DNA from 3 places in the Pseudarthrobacter scleromae genome. Region 2 is predicted to be linked to each of the others. Evidence: riboswitches for the same ligand, from Rfam matches in the RefSeq annotation. Region 2 holds a riboswitch; each other region holds the start of a gene.
What was found. A riboswitch is a leader RNA that binds a small molecule or an ion and turns the genes downstream of it on or off. The one in region 2 is predicted to bind S-adenosylmethionine.
Positions count from the first base shown of each region.

Region 1: it holds a riboswitch for S-adenosylmethionine, as region 2 does, so the genes downstream of both, IEX33_RS13620 (DUF1737 domain-containing protein) here and metX (homoserine O-acetyltransferase MetX) in region 2, are expected to answer to the same signal.
Region 3: it holds a riboswitch for S-adenosylmethionine, as region 2 does, so the genes downstream of both, IEX33_RS03975 (aminotransferase class V-fold PLP-dependent enzyme) here and metX (homoserine O-acetyltransferase MetX) in region 2, are expected to answer to the same signal.

Region 1 is NZ_BMKV01000005.1:67,633-74,336, reverse strand. It holds gene IEX33_RS13630 (GNAT family N-acetyltransferase) at 134-724, shown strand; gene opgC (OpgC domain-containing protein) at 779-3,169, opposite strand; SAM riboswitch class IV at 3,503-3,616, shown strand; gene IEX33_RS13620 (DUF1737 domain-containing protein) at 3,630-3,908, shown strand; gene IEX33_RS13615 (rhodanese-like domain-containing protein) at 3,905-4,315, shown strand; gene IEX33_RS13610 (O-succinylhomoserine sulfhydrylase) at 4,316-5,524, shown strand; gene IEX33_RS13605 (methyltransferase family protein) at 5,545-6,096, shown strand; gene IEX33_RS13600 (DUF1905 domain-containing protein) at 6,086-6,388, opposite strand; gene IEX33_RS13595 (DUF222 domain-containing protein) at 6,511-6,704, shown strand, end outside.
Region 2 is NZ_BMKV01000007.1:153,162-159,865, forward strand. It holds gene mmsB (3-hydroxyisobutyrate dehydrogenase) at 1-124, opposite strand, end outside; gene IEX33_RS17390 (LysR family transcriptional regulator) at 259-1,158, shown strand; gene IEX33_RS17395 (alcohol dehydrogenase catalytic domain-containing protein) at 1,211-2,329, opposite strand; gene IEX33_RS17400 (MFS transporter) at 2,442-3,824, opposite strand; gene metX (homoserine O-acetyltransferase MetX) at 4,006-5,121, opposite strand; SAM riboswitch class IV at 5,134-5,249, opposite strand; gene IEX33_RS17410 (bifunctional o-acetylhomoserine/o-acetylserine sulfhydrylase) at 5,349-6,674, opposite strand.
Region 3 is NZ_BMKV01000001.1:843,935-850,638, reverse strand. It holds gene rsgA (ribosome small subunit-dependent GTPase A) at 1-927, shown strand, start outside; gene hisN (histidinol-phosphatase) at 975-1,787, shown strand; SAM riboswitch class IV at 1,947-2,060, shown strand; gene IEX33_RS03975 (aminotransferase class V-fold PLP-dependent enzyme) at 2,164-3,552, shown strand; gene IEX33_RS03970 (class I SAM-dependent methyltransferase) at 3,645-4,403, shown strand; gene IEX33_RS03965 (metal-dependent transcriptional regulator) at 4,453-5,193, shown strand; gene IEX33_RS03960 (fluoride efflux transporter FluC) at 5,190-5,618, shown strand; gene IEX33_RS03955 (fluoride efflux transporter FluC) at 5,615-6,034, shown strand; gene IEX33_RS03950 (hypothetical protein) at 6,089-6,457, shown strand; gene IEX33_RS19430 (hypothetical protein) at 6,550-6,684, shown strand; gene IEX33_RS03945 (S1C family serine protease) at 6,687-6,704, opposite strand, start outside.

The sequences.
Region 1 (6,704 bases), on a different contig from region 2:
GTGTTACATGGTGAGCGTAGGGATGAAATGTTTCGTCAAATGCTGTGACGGTATCGGTGTTGTGGCGTTTGCGTTTCGGTCACGTAAACCCTGCTCCCGCCCATGGAGCGCCCCCCTGAAAGGTGCCTGGTACATGACTGGCAGCAGTGCCTACCTGCGCGAACGGCTCCTCATCCGGTTGCTCGAGGACTCGGATGCGGCCGCCCTTGCCGGGGCCTTTCAGCGCAATCGGGAGCACCTGGCTCCTTGGGAGCCGAAACGCACTGACAGGTTCTTCACCAGCGGGCACCAGGCGGACATCATCCGCACCAAGCTCGCCCAGCACGCGTTGGGCACCGAAGTCCCTTGGGTCCTGGTCGAAGAAGAGGACGACGGCGGAGGCACAGTGTGCGCCGGCCACCGAGCCGGGCGCGTGGTTGGGGCGGTCACGCTGACGGGAATCGTGCACGGCCCCTTCCTCAGCGCCAACCTGGGCTACTGGGTGGATCACGAACTCACCGGGCAGGGGATCGGCACTGCCGCGGTTCGCCACGCAGCCAACTACGCCCGGACGTCGCTTGGGCTGCACCGTATCCAGGCGGCAACCCTGCTCCACAACACAGCATCGCGGCGGATCCTGCAGCGGGCGGGGTTCCGGGAGATCGGGGTTGCGCCGGAATACCTGAAGATCGCAGGGCAGTGGCAGGACCACCTGCTCCACCAGCTGATCTTGCCGCACCCCTGAGCCCTGCGCGTCGGCCTCCAGGCAAGAGCGCATGGGCTCCGCCGGGGCGCGTCCTCAGGTGGGGATGATCTTGAAGAGGAAGCGCGTCCGCACCATCAGCCAGAGGAGCCCCAGCACCACGGCGTAGGCCAGGGTGTTAATGAGGATGTTCTCTTGCTGGAGAGCCGGGATGTTGGCGATGACGGCGATGAGGACCACATGCATGATGAACACGTAGAGGGTGGCGCGCCCCACCGGGACCAGGAACCAGCCCAGGGCTCGCTGTACCGGTTTCCAGTAGGCGGTGAGGAAGGCATAGGCCGCCACCACCAGGACCAGGACGTTAAGCAGCCGGCCCGGGGCAAGGTAGGTGCGCCCGAAGAAGAGGTCGTACATGGCCCGGTAGGCGGTGTCCGGGATGATCGCCAGGCGGACGTCAAACCCGTTGGCGAGGTACGGGTTGCCCCAGGATACGAAGGCGAACGCGAAGGCCAGCGCAGTGCAGGCCACCACCACCCCGGTGTGCGATGAAAGCCAGGCCACGATGCTCCGCCGGTGGAACCCGGCCGCCAGGCCGATGACGAACAGCACCTGCCACACCAGCAAAGGGAAGGAATCCTCGAACTGCGACGGCAGGATCCTGAAGCGCGTCACCGTTCCCACCGCGTACACGGCCAGCGATGCCGCCAGCACCCAGACAGCCTTGCCGCGGTTGAGGGCGGCCAGGATCAGCGGGCTGGCCAGCAGCAGCACCACGTAGAGGCCCATCACGTTGAACTGCCAGGGCCCGAACTGGAGCAGCAGGATGGCGGGAAGCACCTGCGCCGGCACAGGGAACTGGAACAGTGTTTCCATGCCCGCGTAAAGATCGTAAGTGCGTCCGGCGCCTTCGTGCCCTGCCCCGCCGGTGCCCTGGTCCACGAAGGTTGTAAGCGCCTCGGTCCGGAAGAAAGGCAGCAGAGACAGGAGGAAGACGCCCACCAGCACCACCAGTGCCGTTACATAGAGCTTGCCTGCCCGGCGCGAGGTGAGGTCCACCACCGTTCCAAAATCGTCCTTCGCCCTGGGCCCGTACACCATGCCAACCACCAGGCCGGAGAACAGAACGAACAGCTCGGCACCCGAAACGAAGCCCACCGCTTCCTGGGTCAGGAGCTGGAACAGCGACACCATGCCCAGGTGGTTCACCACCACGAACACGATGGCCAGGCCACGGAGCAGGTCCACGCGTGAGTCCCTGCCGGACGGATCGCTGTAGCCCCACGCCGTGACCGCACTCAACCTGGCGGGGAGCTGCCACAGCGCCACCAGGAGGATGATGAGCGCGGCCCCAACGGTCCAGGCGGCAGCCCCCGAAAGCGTGTTGGACCTGACGAACCCGGGACCCGAGCTGACATCGGTAACGGGCCCCGTCTGCACAGGCGCCTCCTCAAGCCGGGTGTGGGCAGCGTCCGCAATACCGGCGTTTCCGGTGAGCCGCCAGTCGATGCTGGCCACCCCCGTGTCCCGTGTGCTGGTGCGTTCGTCCCAGAGCACTGCCCCGGTCAGTGCGAAGTCGGGTGATGCGGCAACGCCCAGGACCTGGTCCCACCAGCCGTTCTTGATCTCCGCTTCCGCGGCGCCTCCGGAGGACGGGCTGTAGAAGGCTGACGTCTGCAGCATGAAGGGCTTGTCCCGCCCCGCGGCATATGTCCCGTAGAAGTTCTCCCCGCCGGAGGCCGTCAGCATCTCCTGCAGCTCACCGGCTCGGGGCACGGTATTGACGGCGGAGCCCCCTGCGGTGTCATCGTGGTAGGCCGTCAGGCCCACCCAGTCCACGGCGTCGTCTCCCGGATAGTAGGGTTCGTAGGCTTTGTCGGAGCCATTCCAGGTGCCGTCGCCATTGGTATCCAACAGGGTAAAGCCTTCGCTGCCGGGCCCGGGCGCATTCCGGTTCCGGTCAAAGGGGTAGTCCTTGCCCAGGTACGGTTCCCACACCATGGCATGGCTGCCACTGGCGCCGGCATCCCGAAACGCGGCCGTCACCGCCCGGAATGCCTGCCGGTAGTCGCCCGGCTGCTGGCCCCATTCCACCCAGCTGGCATTCATGTCCGGAGCAAAGCGGATGAGCAGCTGGCCCTTGAAATTCCCCTGCATCCGGCGCACTTCCCCGGCAAAGGCTGCGGCAGCGTCAGCGGTGACCTGGTCCAGCGGGACAGCAGGCCTCACCGTCAGCATCGCATGGGCGCCCTGCCCGGCGGACTGCTCCAGGAACTCCCGGATATCGTCCTCCTCCGAGGCACGGAACGGGAAGGCGATGTCGTGTCCGAAGATTGCGGGGGATGCCCCGAGCCTTTCGGAGAAGCCGCCGGCGGTGTCCTCTCCCCATTCGAGGACTGCGCCCAGCAGCGGTTTGCCTTCCTCCGGGAAGTTTCGGGCGGCCTGCGCTGAGCCGGCGGGTACCACCACCGCCAGGACGGCCATCATCACGGCGGCGAGGAGCGAAGCCACTTTGTGGAGGTGCCGCAGCCGGCGGCTCCGGGCGGGACGTGTGGGCGCGGCGGCGGATGGCGTGCTGATGAAGACCCCCCAGGGACTGATTTCTCCAGTAACGGGGCGGCGGCCCCTGCAGAAACTTTATCGGCCTGACGCCGGCGGCAGGCACCTGGCGCCCGCGCACCCAAGGTGGTGTCGCCGTCGTACGTTCAAGAGCGGTGACGGACGTTTCTTTTGCGCCGCGGCCCGCCCTGCATCCTTCAGTTACGCAACATGACGACGACGGCGGTGCGGCGCCGGGCGGCAAGTGTTACGTTTTTGGGGAGTAATGAGTACCGGCGCCAAGCCCTGACTGGCCGGTCGGCAACCCTCCTTCCACGGCGGGGTGCCTCAGGTGAATACTCGGCATATCGACCATTCGAGCTGCAAGCGTGAGAGAAGGAGATCCGTCGTGTCTGACGCACCTGCCCCTGAAGAAAAGCTGTCCTACCGCCTCATCAGCGGCCCGGACAACCGTGAATTCTGCGAGCGGATCTCGGCCGCCCTGGCAGAGGGCTATGTGCTGCATGGCAGCCCGGCAGCGACCTTCAACGGCAGCAGCGTCATCGTGGCCCAGGCGGTGGTCCTTCCGGAGGCGATCGCTTCCGCGGATGCCGCAGTGGCGGACGCCGTGGACAGCCTTGAGTCCACGGGCGACGACCTTGAGTTCGACGGCGAGGGCCACGCATGAGCTACGCAGGGGACCTGACGCCGCAGGAGGCCTGGGACAAGCTGGAACAGGGTGCCATCCTGGTGGATGTACGCACCGAGGGCGAGTGGGCCCACATTGGTATTCCCGACACCAAGGCAACTGAGAACGATCCGTTGTTCATCCAGTGGACCTTCCCCGGCGGCATCCCCAACCCTGACTTCATCAACGACCTCAACCAGCAGGCGCCCGAAGACCGTTCAACCGAACTGGTGTTCCTGTGCCGCTCCGGCCAGCGGTCCATCGCGGCAGCCAGAGCGGCCACCCAGGCCGGCTTCACCTCCTACAACGTGCTGGAGGGCTTTGAAGGCGACCCGGACCGCTTCGGCGAACGCACCGTCAACGGCTGGAAGAACCGCGGCCTGCCAACCAACCTGGGAAAGATCTAAGTGACCTTCAACGAAGACGCCGCCGGCTGGAGCCCCGATACCCAGGCCGTGCGCGGCGGGCTGGACCGCACCAACTTCCAGGAAACCAGCGAAGCCATCTTCCTGAACTCGGGCTTTGTCTACGAATCCGCGGCTGCCGCCGAGCGTGCCTTCACGGGCGAGGACGAGCGCTTTGTCTACTCCCGTTACGGCAACCCCTCCGTGGCCACGTTCCAGGAGCGTCTCCGCCTGCTGGAAGGAACCGAGGCGTGCTTTGCGACGGCGTCCGGGATGTCCGCCGTGTTCACCGCCCTGGGTGCCCTGCTGGCAGCCGGCGACCGCGTGGTTGCCGCCCGCTCGCTGTTCGGATCCTGCTTTGTGATCCTCAACGAGATCCTGCCGCGGTGGGGCGTGGAAACCGTCTTCGTGGACGGGCCTGACCTGGAGCAGTGGCGCGAGGCCCTGTCCAAGCCCACCACCGCCGTCTTCTTTGAATCGCCGTCCAACCCGATGCAGGAGATCGTGGACATCGCCGCGGTCAGCGAACTGGCGCACGCGGCCGGGGCGACCGTCGTCGTCGACAATGTCTTTGCCACTCCCCTGCTGCAACGCTGCGGGCAGCTTGGCGCGGACGTCATTGTGTACTCCGGCACCAAGCACATCGACGGCCAGGGCAGGGTGCTCGGCGGCGCCATCCTGGGCACCAAGGAGTTCATCGACGGACCGGTGAAGCAGCTGATGCGCCACACCGGACCGGCGTTGTCCGCGTTCAATGCCTGGGTCCTGACCAAGGGCCTTGAGACCATGTCGCTCAGGGTCAACCATTCCTCGGCCACCGCCCTGCGGCTCGCGGAATGGCTGGAGGAGCAGCCCGCCGTCAGCTGGGTGAAGTACCCGCTCCTGAAGTCGCACCCGCAATACGAGCTGGCCGCGAAGCAGATGGGCGCCGGAGGCACCGTCCTCACCCTCGAGCTTGCGCCATCCAGGGGCCGTTCCGGGAAGGAAGCAGCGTTCGCGCTGCTGGACGGGCTGCGGATCATCGACATCTCCAACAACCTGGGCGACGCCAAGTCCCTCATCACCCACCCGGCCACCACCACGCACCGCGCCATGGGGGGCGAGGGCAGGGCGGCGATCGGCCTGAGCGACGGCGTGGTGCGGCTTTCCGTCGGCCTGGAAGACGTGGACGACCTGATCGGCGACCTGGAGCAGGCGCTCAAGCAGATCTAGCACTCCGGACGGTGGTGGGCATGCCTGGAACGGTCGCTGCTCCCGGCTGGCAGCTGCTGCTGTCCAACATCCCCCTGCCTGAGCAGAACCTGCTGGGCATCGCCGCCGGCGCGGCCCTTCAGCGCCTGGTTCCTATCCGGCTTTCGCGGGTAACCGGCCGCCGGCAGAGGCTTCTGCGGATAACGGGCGGCGCATCGCTCGCCGCCGGTGGCGTCCTCGTCGCCTGGTCATGGTGGGCAGCCCGCCGCACTTTCCTCGCCCGACCGGCTGAGCTGGTGACGTCCGGCCCGTACTCATTCTCGCGCAACCCTATGTATGTGGGCTGGACGCTGCTGCATCTGGGCACTGGGCTGGTGCGGCACAACGCATGGACCCTGGCCGCACTTCCGGTGGCGGCCGCTGCCGTCCATCGCCAGGTTTTGCGGGAGGAGGCCAGCCTCGCCGCTTCCTTCGGTGGGGCGTTCGCTGAGTACCGGCGGGCGGTGCCGCGCTATGTGGGAAGAGGCTGTGTGGGCAGGCATTCTGTGGGAAGGGGCTGTGTGGGCAGGAATTCTGTGGGCTTCAGGCGCTGATAACGGAGAGGCGGACTTCCACGGCGTCGCCTTCACTGATCCGGGACTTGGCCCTGACGGCCTTCTTGACCGGCAGGAGGTACGTCCCCTTGTGGGCATCCGGGAACAGTGAAGTCTGCCAGGTGTGACCGGAAATTTCCGCTGTCACCCGGATTGAGCCGAATGCTTTTTTGTGCCCTGCGTTTCGTGCTTGGATATCGTCCGCCACGTCCGGCGGCAGGGTAAGGAAATGCCAGCCGGCCTCGCCCGGGTACAGCCACAGTTCGGCTGTAAAGGAGTACGACGACGTCACGCGCCGAGTATGGCACGCCTGCGGTGGTGCCGCCAGGGATGTGGATATTTAGCAGTCCACTAGTTATCCATAGCCCCTGCTGCACGGCTCTTTTTGTCAGACCCCCGCAGGATGATGTCTGTATGGAAAGCAATCCGGTGGTGGTGGAGGCGGAGGCAGCGGTTGACGCTTCTGTGGCTGCCTATACGGCCGTGCTCGCGGGCGGCGGTGCGGCTGTTTCCGGCCCGCCCGGTTCTGGCGCTGCTGTTGCCGGGTCGCCTGGTTCTGGAACTGCTGTTCCCGGGTCGCCTGCTTCCGGTCTTGCTGGCGGGGTTGA
Region 2 (6,704 bases):
CCTCTGCTGCGGCCAGGGCTGCCGGGTTGAGGTCGAACCCCCTCACGTCATGCCCGGCCTTTGCCAGGTTCGCCGACATGGACCCGCCCATGTTCCCCAAACCAATCCAACCGATTACTGCCATGGCATAAGCTCCTTTGCTGTGTCTCCGGCCGGCGGCCGTAAAGTCTGTGTCCACCATCACACCCCGCTATAGTGCAATCAAGGCAAAAAATCACAGATGGCATGTGCACTGATGCACATCCGTGGGAGGCAGGCATGGCGCAGCTACCGAGTCCGGACGACCTGCTGATCCTGCTGACAGTAGCCCGGCTGGGGCGTTTCAACGCCGTCGCCGAAACGCTGGGCACAACGCACACCACCATTTCGCGCCGGATCCTGGCCCTCGACAGGCAGCTGGGCGGCCGCACCCTGGAGCGCAGCCCGCACGGGTGGGAACTGACGGAGCTCGGAGCTTCGGCCGTCGCCGCGGCGGAACGGATTGAGGAAACACTCGGTTCACTGGCCGCTGCCACAAGCCAGGACCGGGACGCCCTGTCCGGCATGGTGCGCATCAGCACCTCGGACGGTTTCGGCGCCGAATTCGTGACACCGGCGCTGGTCCGCCTGCAGCAGCGGCATCCACTGCTGAACGTGGAGATGTTGAGCGCCACGCGCAGGGTCAGCCAGAACCGCTCCGGCGTGGACCTTGAAGTGGTGGTGGGCCGCACCGACGTGAGCAACGCCCAGACCATCTTCCTGACCAACTACTTCCTCCGGCTTTACGCCAGCCCCGCCTACGCGGCAGAGCGCGGCCTGCCGGAAACGCCCGACGGCGTGGGGCAGCACGGCTTCGTCTCTTACGTTGAGTCGGCGCTCCAGGTAGCTGAACTGGGGCACCGGTCCTCGCAGCTGCCGATGCCGAAGTCCAGCTTCCAGGCGACGAGCATCCTTGCCCAGGTAGAGGCGGTGCGCCGGGGCGCCGGGATCGGGCTGCTGCCGAACTTCATGGTGGCCCGCAACCCGGACTTCGTTCCGGTGCTCCCCGATGCGTTCCAGCGCCAGGTCCCCATCTGGGCAGTGGCCCGCCCGGAGTCGCTGCGGTCCGCCCGGGTGCAGGCCGTGATCGGTGCCCTTCAGCACGAGGTGGCGGAGCGCCAGGATCTGCTGGCCGCCTGAGCTGCTGACAGCTTCGGTGGTGGACGCCGTGGTAGTGGACGCCGGACCGGTGTTACGCCTGGAAGAGCCGCCTCACCACCTGCCCGGCGGCGAGCGCGTCGAGGCCTTCGTTGATCTCCGCCAGGGGCCTGGTATCCGTGTGCAGCAGCTCAACGGGTAGCCGGCCCTCGCGCCAGTACCCCAGGTAGAGGGGAATGTCCCGGTCCGGTACGGCGTCGCCCATGTAGGAGCCCAGCAGCCGCTTGCCCGCGCCGGCAAACTGCAGCGCAGGTACCGTCAGCTCTGCGGTGGGGTGCGGCAGGCCGACGGAGACCACCGCGCCACCCCTCGTCACATGCCCCAGACAGGACGCAATCACCCGGGCCGAGCCCACGGCCTCGACCGCGATGTCCACACCGTCACCGGCGGCTTCCGCGATCAGGCGGGTGACGTCCTCCGGGGTCCCCACCGCGGTTGCCCCACACTTCATGGCAGGTCCGTGCTTGGCCTTGTTCGGATCAATGGCAATGACGGCGGAGGCACCGGCGAGCGCGGCAGCCATGACGGCCGAAAGCCCCACCGCGCCGAGCCCGAAGACGGCTACAGACTGGCCTTCCTGGATGGCGGCCGTGTTGAGGACGGCTCCCATTCCGGTGAGCACGGCGCAACCGAACATCGCCGCGACCGTGTCGGGGACGTCGTCGTCGATCACCACCACTGATTCGCGGGCCACCACCGCGTAATCCGCGAAGGCAGAAACCCCCAGGTGGTGGTTGATCCGCTCCCCCGCAGGCGTGCGCAGCAGCGCCCCGCCGTGCAGAAGGTCACCGGAGCCGTTAACCTCCGCGGCCCGGTGGCAGAGCGCGGGCCGGCCCGCCAGGCAGGCACGGCAGGAACCGCAGCTGGGGACGAAAACGAGGACGACGTGGTCCCCCACTGCAACGTCGGTGACGCCCTCACCCACCGCCGCCACCCGCCCTACGGCCTCGTGCCCCAGCGCCATGGGAAGCGGCCGGACGCGGGATCCGTCCACCACCGAAAGGTCAGAGTGGCAGAGGCTGGAGTAGGTGACGGTGACACCCAGCTCGCCGGCGCGGGGTTCGGGACGCTTGAGTTCCTGGACCACCAGGGGCTGCGCTTCGGCGTAGCTGGTGCCAGGAGGAACTGTGGAATAGAGGACTGCTGCTCGCATGGTGTTCCTGACTTTATGTTTGTTGACAGGCAGCTGCCCGGACCTGCGGTGTGTGCAGGTCCGGGCAGCTGCCGTGTCCGTGGTGCTGTGCCGTGGGACTACTTCCTGGCGGCTATTTCTTGGCCGCGGCCAGAAGGTCGGCGGTGCCCTGGGCATCGGCGGCATCAACGTCATGCAGCGAGATACCGCGGGTTTCCTTGAGGAAGAACACCGAGACCGCGGTCACCACGCAGGCGCCCAGGAGGTAGAACGCCACCGGAACGGACGAGCCGAAGCTGCCCAGCAGTGAGCTGGCGATGATGGGCGCCAGCGAGCCGGCCACGATGGACGTCACCTGGTAGCCGAGGGAAACGCCCGAGTACCGCATGCGGGTGGGGAACATTTCGGCCATGATGGACGGCTGGCCGGCGTACATGAGCGCGTGGAAGAGCAGGCCGATGGTGATGGCCGCGAGGATGATGAAATCGTTGCCGGTGTCCATCATGGGGAATGCGAAGAACCCCCAGGTTCCGGCGAGGATTGCACCGGCCATGTACACCGGGCGGCGTCCCAGGGAATCGGACATCTTGCCCACCAGCGGTACTGCGCAGAAGTGGATGAAGTGTGCCACCAGCAGGAGGAGCAGGATGCGGGAGGTGTCCGTCTGCACCACCACCTTCAGGTAGGTGATGGAGAACGTGACCACGAGGTAGTAGAGGATGTTCTCTGCGAAGCGCAGGCCCATGGCGGTGAACACGCCGCGCGGGTACCGGCGGAAGACTTCGGCAACACCGTAGCCCTTGTTCTCGACAGTGACTTCCTTGCGGGCCTCGAGGAAGATCGGCGCGTCCTGGACCTTGGTGCGGATGTAGTAGCCGATGATGACGATCACTGCGGAGAGCCAGAAGGCGACGCGCCAGCCCCAGCTGAGGAAGGCTTCCGGGGCGAGGGTGGAGGACAGGGTGAACAGGACAGCGGTGGCGAGCAGGTTGCCCATGGGGACAGCGGACTGCGGCCAGCTTGACCAGAAGCCGCGGGACTTGTTCGGGCTGTGCTCGGCGACGAGGAGCACGGCGCCGCCCCATTCGCCGCCCACCGCGAATCCCTGGACGAAGCGCAGGAACACCAGCAGCGCCGGGGCCCAGTAGCCGATCTGCGCAAAGGTCGGCAGGCAGCCCATGAGGAAGGTGGCAACACCCACCAGGATGATGCTCAGCTGCAGCAGCTGCTTGCGCCCAAACTTGTCGCCGAAGTGGCCGAAGACGATGCCGCCGATGGGGCGGGCAACGAAACCGACCGCGTAGGTGACGAAGGCTGCGATGATGCCGTCCAGCTCGGTTCCGGAGTTGGGGAAGAACAGCTTGCCGAACACCAGCGTGGCGGCGGAGGCGTAGAGGAAGAACTCGTACCACTCAACCACGGTGCCGGCCATGGAGGCCGTGACGACCTTCTTCAGGCCTGAGGACTTGACGTCGGTTTCCTCGGGCCGCCGTGCGGCGGACTTTTCCGTACTCATTGATGAACTCCTTCGGCGTCTTCTTCGACACCACTGGGACAGTCTGTGGCGGATACGTGTGATTTTGGCCACGAACCGCCGGGTCCCAACGAGTATGGTCCGCCTGAACACCAAGCTCAACGGCGAATCATGCAGAGGCTATCTGCATAAATGCACATCTGACTGCCTGTGGGGGGAAGTTTTATGCCGAGAGGTGCGCCCGGAGCTGGTGGCCCAGCTGGCCTATTTCGGTCAGGAAGCCGTCATGGCCTATCGGTGCCTCGATGACGTGGACGTCCACTTCTCCCGGCAGCGCCGCGGCAAGTTCCCGGGACTGGGCCGGGAAGTAGAGCCGGTCAGAATCCACGGCTGCCACGAAGAACCGCGCACCCGACCGCGCCAGGGTCTCGGGAAGCGGCCCCCTGCCCCGGCAGATGTCGTGGCTCATCAGGGCCTCGGTGATGGCGATGTAGCTGTTGGCATCAAACCGTCGGACCAGCTTGTTCCCCTGGTGGTCCAGGTAGCTTTCCACCTGGTAGCGTCCGCGGGCGGCCAGGACGCCACCGTGCAGGGGTGACTCCGGAGCCTGGGGTTCGCGGCCGAACCTGCCTTCCAGTTCCGCCGCGGAGCGGTAGGTGATGTGCGCGATCCGCCGGGCCAGGGCCAGTCCGTCCTCGGGGAACGGGCCGCCGTAGTAGTCGCCGCCCTTGAAGTTGGCATCCTGGCGGATCGCCAGGGTCTGTGCCTGTGCGAACGCAATCTGCTCGGCCGTGCTGGCGTGGCCGATGGAGATCACCCCGCAGCGCTGCACCCGCTCCGGGAAGGAGATGGCCCACTCAAGTGCGCGGGCTCCGCCCATGGAACCGCCCAGCACCGCAAACCAGCTCCGGATCCCCAGCTGGTCAGCCAGCCGGGCCTCCGCCACAGTGCTGTCCCGCAGCGTGACCAGGGGAAACCGGGATCCCCAGGGGGCCCCGTCCGGTGCCGGCGACGACGGCCCGGTGGACCCGTAGCAGCCGCCCACAATGTTGATGGACACTACAAAGAACCGGTCCGTGTCCACGGGCGCACCCGGCCCGGCCAGCTGCTCCCACCAGCCCGGTTCGTCGGTATCGCCGCGGGTCACGTGGGTGCTGCCGGTCAGGGCGTGTTCGATCAGGACGGCATTGCTGGCGTCCGCGTTAAGTGTGCCCCAGGTTTCGTAGGCCAGGGTGACCTCGGGCAGGTAGCCGCCAGCCTCAAGGTCCAGTCCCCCAATGGAGGCATAGCGGACGATTCCGTGTTCGGGGACGGTGGTACGGGTGACGGTAACCGTCATGGCAAGACCTCTTCTACGCGCTTGCCCGCCGTCGAATGACCGGCAGGCCAGGTCTTCACCCGGGGCACCCCACCGCGGAAGGAGGGTTGCCGGCCAGCAAGCCGGGGCTGTCACTGGCACTCATGACCTGGTTCGAGTGTACGAAACAGCCCCCGCCTGCCGCCAAGAGTGTGACTGGTTATGACTTCCCCGGCTTGCCGCCGTGCTGGTTTTCTTTGGGCGCCTGGCTAGGCTCCGGTGGCGTCCTTCGCTGCCCGGAAGCCCGCTTCCAGGTCCGCCAGGATGTCATCGATGTGTTCAATTCCCACCGACAGCCGGACCAGGCCGGGGGTTACGCCGGCAACAGCCTGCTGTTCCGGGGAAAGCTGGCTGTGGGTGGTAGACGCCGGGTGGATGACAAGGGAGCGGACGTCACCGATGTTTGCCACATGGGAGTGCAGCTCCAGCGCGTCCACGAAGCGCTTGCCGGCCTCGGCTCCGCCGGCCAGGTTGAAGGACACAATCGCGCCCGTGCCCTTGGGGCCATACTTGCGGCCCCGTTCGTACCACGGGCTGGAGGGCAGCCCCGCATAGGCGACGGATTCGACGTCGTCCCTTCCTTCCAGCCAACGCGCCACCTCCGTGGCGTTGGCAACGTGCCGTTCCACGCGCAGGCTCAACGTTTCCAGGCCCTGTGCGATCAGGAATGCGTTGAACGGGGAGACGGCGGAGCCCAGGTCCCGGAGCAGCTGGACGCGGGCCTTGAGGATGTAGGACAGGTTGGCGCCCAGGGCACCGTCCTTGCCGAGGTCCCTGGCGTACACCAGCCCGTTGTAGGTGGGGTCCGGGGTGTTGAAGCCCGGGAACTTTGCCGGGTCCTTGCCGAAGTCGAAGTTGCCTGAGTCCACGATCACGCCGGCAATCGCGGAGCCGTGGCCGCCCAGGTACTTGGTTGCCGAATGGACAACGATGTCCGCTCCCCATTCCAGGGGGCGGATCAGGTACGGGGTGGACAGGGTGTTGTCCACGACCAGGGGCACACCGGCATCGTGTGCCACCTGGGAGATGCCTTCGATGTCCAGGACGTCCTGACGGGGGTTGGAAACCACCTCGCCGAAGAACAGCTTGGTGTTGGGCTGCACTGCAGTGCGCCACTGCTCCAGGTTGTCCGGGTCCGCCACGAAAGTCACCGAAATGCCGAACTTCTTCAGGGTGTGGGCAAAGAGGTTATATGTTCCGCCGTAAAGGCTGGGGCTGGCAACAATATGGTCTCCAGCCTCCGCAATGTTCAGGATGGCGAAGGTCTCGGCGGCCTGGCCCGAACTCAGCAGCAGTGCCCCCAGCCCGCCTTCAAGGCTGGCGATCCGCTGTTCCACGGCCTCCTGGGTGGGGTTGCCGATGCGGGTATAGATGGGTGCCAGTTCAGCAAGGGCGAACCTGTTGGCGGCGCTCTCGGCGCTGGGAAAAACGAAGGACGTGGTCTGGTAGATAGGGAGTGCCCGGGCGCCCGTGGCACTGTCCGGCTCCTGTCCTGCGTGGATCTGGCGGGTTTCGAATGACCATCCGTTGGACAATTAAGGCTCCTTTGACTGGGCCCGGCATGC
Region 3 (6,704 bases), on a different contig from region 2:
GCCGCCCGGGCCAGGGAACTCCGCCGGAACCCGGTGGTCGCAGGAGACTTTGTCTCCCTGGTCGGCGACGTCTCCGGGGAGCCGGACACCCTGGCACGGCTGGTGAAGATCCAGGACCGCAAGACCCTGCTGCGGCGCAGCGCGGACGACACGGACCCTGTGGAACGGGCAGTGGTGGCCAATGCCGACCAGCTGGTGATCGTGGTGGCAGCAGCGAACCCCGAGCCGCGGACCGGCTTCATCGACCGTGCCCTGGTGGCCGCCTACGACGCCAGCATCGAGCCGATCCTGCTGGTCACCAAAGCGGACGTCAAGGATCCGGCGGAACTGCTGTCCAACTACACGCATCTGGACTTTCCCGTAATCATCAGCCGGACGGCCGATTCAGCGGCCTCGGGCATTGACGCCCGTTCCGACGACGGCCTGTCCGCCCGGCTGGACAGCTCGGCCGTCGCCGAGATGCGGGGCTACCTGGACGGCAAGGTCACCGTGATGCTGGGACACTCAGGCGTTGGAAAGTCAACGATGGTCAATGCGCTGACCGGGGCGGAACGGGCCACCGGCGGAGTGAACGCCGTGACGGGCCGCGGCCGGCACACGTCGTCGTCGGCCCTTGCGCTGAAGCTGGCGGATGCGCCGTCCGGAAGCTGGATCATCGACACCCCCGGCATCCGCTCGTTTGGCCTGGCGCACGTGGACCCGGACCGCATCCTCCGCTCGTTCCCGGACCTCTCCCCCGGCATCGACGACTGCGAGCGAGGGTGCAAGCACACTGCCACCGCGGTGAACTGCGGACTGGACGCATGGGTGGGCGCGGGACACGCCGGCCCCACCGGAGCAGCAAGGCTTGGCTCCCTTCGGCGCCTCCTCGGCACGGACCCGCGGATGGAAGCCCAGGAGGCAAAGGAACTGGGCAGCGTCACCTGACGGGCCCGCTTCCCGGCAGAACGGCGCGCAGACGGTAGTTTGGAACCATGATCCAACCCGCTTCGAGCTACAACGATGACCTGCGCCTGGCCCACGTCCTGGCCGATTCCGTGGATGACCAGACCATGAGCCGCTTCAAGGCCCAGGACCTCCACATTGAGACCAAGCCGGACCTGACGCCCGTCACCGATGCGGACAAGGCAGCTGAGGAAGCCATCCGCGGCCAGCTCTCCCGGTCCCGTCCACGCGATGCCGTACTCGGCGAGGAGTTCGGCAGCACGGGCCACGGGTCGCGGCGGTGGATTATCGACCCCATTGACGGCACCAAGAACTTCGTCCGAGGCGTCCCTGTCTGGGCCACCCTGATCGCGTTGGTGGATGAAGGCGAGCCGGTGGTGGGCGTGGTCAGCGCTCCCGCCCTGGGCAAGCGCTGGTGGGCTGCCAAGGGCATGGGAGCCTACATGGGGCGTTCCCTTGCCGCGGCCACCCGCCTCCGGGTGTCCAATGTCTCCAGCCTGTCCGATGCTTCCCTTTCCTATTCGAGCCTTGGCGGCTGGAAGGAACGCGGAAACCTTAATGAATTCCTGGGCCTTACCGAGGACGTATGGCGGACCCGGGCGTTTGGTGACTTCTGGTCCTACTGCATGGTGGCCGAAGGTTCGGTGGACATCGCCTGCGAGCCTGAACTGAACCTCTACGACATGGCCGCACTGGTGCCCATCGTGGTGGAGGCTGGTGGCCGCTTCACCTCGCTGGAGGGCGAGGACGGTCCGTTCGGCGGGAACGCCCTGGCCACCAATTCCATCCTGCACTCCGAGGTGCTGCGCCGGCTGAACCCGAACCTGGACGACCTCCTCTAGTCCCGGCAGCACGAATAATCAACGGCGGGCGCCCCCGACAGGAGGCGTCCGCCGTCGTGTTCTTCGGTTCAGGCGCCCCTTTTCAAACGTTCGTAACAAAGCCCTTAACATTTCCGCGGGCTTTTAACCTTCGCTGCCCATGTTCTACGCTCTTAACCAGGTCACGAGTGCCAGCGCAAAACCCCGGTTTGCTGGCCGGCAACCCTCCATTCGCGGTGGGGTGCCCCGGGTGACGACCAGGCCGGTCCGGAAGGGATGCGGCAAGCGCGGATTCCTGCATGGAGTCCTGTTGTGAAGTGAGGTCTCTGTGACAACTGCCACCGTCTCCCCCGAAGCCGTCTCCCCCCAAGCCGCTGTCCAGCACCAGGCAGCTGCCCTGCCGGGTTCGCCTTCGCTCTTTGACCAGCACCGCACCGCCGCCGGCCGTCCGCTAGCAGCAGTCAGCGGCGCCGAAATCCAGGCCCCGCTGATCCACGGCGGCCACGTCCGGTACGCCAACCTGGACTATGGCGCATCGGCCCCCGCCCTCTCGGTGGTGTCGGCCTACCTCAACGAGATCCTGCCCTTCTACGCCAGCGTCCACCGCGGTGCCGGCTACGCCTCCCAGATCAGCACCTCGGTCTATGAGAACGCCCGCGCCATCGTCCGCGACTTCGTGGGCGGCCGCCCGGACGATTCGGTGATCTTTACCCGGAACACCACTGACTCCCTCAACCTGCTGGCGGGCTGCCTGCCCGTCACCGACGGACGGCCCGACGGCGACGTCCTGTACCTCGACATTGAGCACCACGCCAACCTCCTGCCGTGGCAGGGTGTCCCCCACCGCAGCATCGTGGCAGCGGACACCATCGCGGAAACCATTGACGCCGTCCGTGCGGAACTGCGGCAGGGCGGCGTCAGCCTGCTCGCCGTGACCGGAGCTTCCAACGTCACGGGCGAAATCCTTCCCATCCGTGCCCTTGCCGCGCTGGCGCACGAGCACGGGGCACGGATCGCAGTGGATGCGGCCCAGCTGGCCCCACACCGGCGGATCGACATCACCGCGGACGACGTCGACTACATCGCCTTCTCGGGCCACAAGCTCTACGCACCTTTTGGTGCCGGCGTGCTGGTGGGCCGCCCGGACTGGCTCGATGCCGGAACACCGCACCTTGCCGGCGGCGGCGCCGTCAGGGAAGCCAGGCTCGACGGCGTCAGCTGGGCAACCGGCCCGGCCCGCCACGAGGGCGGATCACCGAACGTGCTGGGTGCGGCAACCCTGGCCCGCGCCACGCAGGTCATCGCGGAACTGGACCAGGACCGCTGGCATGCCCACGAATCAGCCATCCGCTCCTTCCTGGTGGAAGGCCTGCAGGAGATCGACGGTGTCACCGTCCACCAGATCTTCAAGGACACGAACCCGGACACCGACACCATCGGCGTGGTCAACTTCTCCGTGGAAGGCTACGACGCCGGCCTGGTGGCCGCCTACCTCTCGGCAGAACATGGAGTGGGCCTGCGCGACGGCCGCTTCTGCGCGCACCCGCTGCTGAAGCGGCTGGGCCTTCCTTCCGGTTCACTTCGGGCCAGCTTCGGCGTCGGCTCAAGGCTGGAGGATGCCGAGCGGCTGCTGGCAGGCATCCGGGACCTGCGGACCAAGGGCCTTGGCTGGGACTATGTGGTGGACGCTGGCCGCTGGGTTCCCGCCAATGACAACCGCACGTACCCCCACTGGGCACCCAACACCCCGGGAACGGCCGGCGCCGCGCCCTGCATCGACGACTGACCCACGGCTGGCCTGCCGGCCGGCGCCCTGCCGTTGCGGCTGATGCGGTAAATTCGGAGAACACCAAAGGAACCGGATGAAGGAGGCCGCGCGTGGCACGGGGTGGCCCACGGCTGGATCACGGCCGGCGCCGGGAGCTCGGCCAGAGCTTCCAGGACGGCGGCAGGCACTACCAGCAGGTGAGGCCAGGCTATCCCGCTGAATCAGCGCGCTGGCTGGTGCCTCCAGGGGCACGCGATGTGCTCGACGTGGGTGCCGGTACCGGGAAATTCACCCACCTGCTGCTGGACCTCGGCCTGTCCGTCACGGCCGTGGACCCGTCAGCGGACATGCTCGGGCAGCTGGCTGAGCACTGCCCCGCCGCCACGGCTGTCCTTGGCACCGCAGAGGCTACCGGGCTGCCTGAGGCGGCTTTCGACGTCGTCACCGTAGCGCAGGCGTGGCACTGGTGCGATGCCCTGAGGGCCAGCACGGAACTGGCCCGCGTCCTCCGCCCCCAAGGAACGCTGGGACTGGTCTGGAACCAGCTGGACACGTCCGTCCCCTGGGTTCACCGGCTCTCCAGGATCATGCATGCCGGGGATGTCTACAAACCCGGCATCCGCCCGCTCATAGGACCCGAGTTCGAGGCGCTGGAGGACCACCTCACGCGCTGGCAGGACTCCGTGACAACCGCAGACCTGATGGAGCTGACAAAATCCCGGAGCTACTACCTGCGCGCCGGCGAGGCCACCCGGGCGAAAGTGCTGGCCAACCTGGACTGGTACCTTCACGACCATTTGGGCCACGGGCCGGACGAGGAATTGAAACTGCCGTACCTGACGCTCGCATGGCGGGCTGTCCGGGCATGAGCGCCCTCCCGTCTACGTGCGGCCAAGGGCAGCCGGTAGGCTGGATCCTGTGAAGACCAGCGCTCCCTCCTCCTCCATAGAGGACTACGTCAAGGTCATCTACTCCTTCACTGAGTGGCAGGACAAACCCATCACCTCCTCCCAGCTGGCACAACGCCTGGGTGTGGCCAACTCCTCCGTTTCGGAGATGGTCCGGAAGCTGAAGGACCAGGGCCTGGTGGACCACAAGCCGTACAGTGCCATCAGGCTCACGGAGTCCGGCCTGCAGCTTGCCCTCGCCATGGTGCGGCGCCACCGCCTGATAGAGACCTACCTCGTCCAGCAGTTGGGGTACAGCTGGGACGAGGTCCACGACGAAGCCGAGCTTCTGGAGCACGCCGTCTCGGACACGTTCATAGAACGCGTTGCGGCGAAACTGGGTAACCCGCAGCGGGATCCGCACGGCGATCCGATCCCCACGGCGGACGGCCAGGTCTTTATGCCCCGAGCGCACCTCATGGGAGAGCTGGACCAGGGCCACACGGGCCGCATCACCCGGATCAGCGATGACAACCCGGACCTGCTCCGCTACCTTGCGGCCGAGGAGATAGACCTCGACGCCGAAGTGGAGGTGGTGGGCCGCAGGCCGTTCGGAGGCGCCCTGGTGGTGCGTGTCCGGGACTCAGGCCGGACGCGCGACTACGACCTGGCCGATGAGATCACGTCGGCGCTGTGGGTCCACAGCGACCGCCCCCACCCAGGCTGCCTTCTCGCGGACGCCGGTTTTCCCCCCAGCTCGTCCGGGGCATGAGCGGGCCGAAGACATCGTGGGCGCCCAGGGCAGGCGCCTGGCTGGCCGTTGCCGCAGGGGGCCTGGCGGGGACAGAACTCCGGTACGTCCTGGGGCTGGCCTTTCCGGAGCTCCCCGGATCCTTTCCCTGGACCACCCTTAGCATCAACGTGGCGGGCAGCTTTGTCCTGGCCGCCCTGACCACCGTCTGGATGGCCCGCCCGCGCACGCCCTTCTGGGTGCGGGCAGGGCTGGGGCCGGGTCTTCTGGGGTCCTTCACCACGTTCTCCGCTGTGGTCTTTTCCCTGGACCAGCTGGTGCGGGAGGGGCAGCACGGAGTGTGGACTGCGTACCTCGGGCTGTCCGTGGTGCTGGGGCTGGCTGCGGCGGGCCTTGGATGGCGGACCGGAAAACTTGTTGGCCGCCGGTCCGGGAGCGGTCAATGATTGCCGCGGTTTTGGTGGGGATTTACGGGGTGGCAGGCGCCCTCCTCCGCTTCGGCATTGACAGCTGGTTCGCCCATCACAGCTCCCGGCAGACTGTGCGTGCCGGCGGCCATGGGGCCGGGACCTCCGTGAGGCTGCACTGGCCCTGGGCCACACTGCTGGTGAACGTGGCGGGGTGCTTCATAATCGGCGCTGCGCACGGTCTAAGTGCGGGACTGGGGCTGGGCGCGGAGTGGCAGGCGGGGCTGGCGACAGGCTTAGCCGGCGGGCTCACCACCTTCAGCTCCTGGACGACGGCCACGGTGCGGCTGCTGAGCGAGGAACGCCTCGGGTCGGCTGCGGTGAACGTTGCCGCCAACCTGGTCCTGGGCCTGGCTGCGGCGGCGGCGGGGATCGCCCTGGTATCTACGGTATAGGAAGCGCGGCCCCCGGGGGCCCTGATTTGGTGGGCTCCCGTATCGTGGATGGTGATGATTAGCAGACGCGACGCGGCCATTGCCCTTGACGTACCGATGGAGATGGCACAGCGCCACGGCCTTCCAAAATGGCTGACCGAGGCCCAGCTGGGCGAGATCCTGGACAACCCTCCGCCCTGGCTGGTCCAGTCCCGTGCCAACCGCACGGGCAAGCGCCCGGTCTGGGTACACCTCGAATGCGCGGTCTGCGGCTACGAGGAGGCGGCCCGCCCCAAGAAGTGGTGGCCCGACTTTACCTACGTGATCTGCGGCCACCACCGCCCGGACGAGGTGCCGGCGGTCCGCCCGGGGTTCGTCCGCAGCGAGTTCGACGGCGTGGGGACACGTCTTGTGGGCATCGCAGACGTGCCTGTTCCGGACTGATTCCGTGCCATTCCAGACCATTACATTCGGGACTGAATAGGCGTAACTTACGAAGAGGGACGCAGCCCGTCCCCTGCTGTAAGGAGCACGCCATGCCGGACAAAACACCGCACCAGAACCTGGCAAAGAAGCCGGTCAAGACCATCAAGGAAAAACGCGCCGAGAAGAAGTCCAAGCACCCTGAGGCTGACCAGGACGCGGTGGCGCATTTGAAGAAGCGCCGGTAGTCCTACTGCCCGTTTGCCTG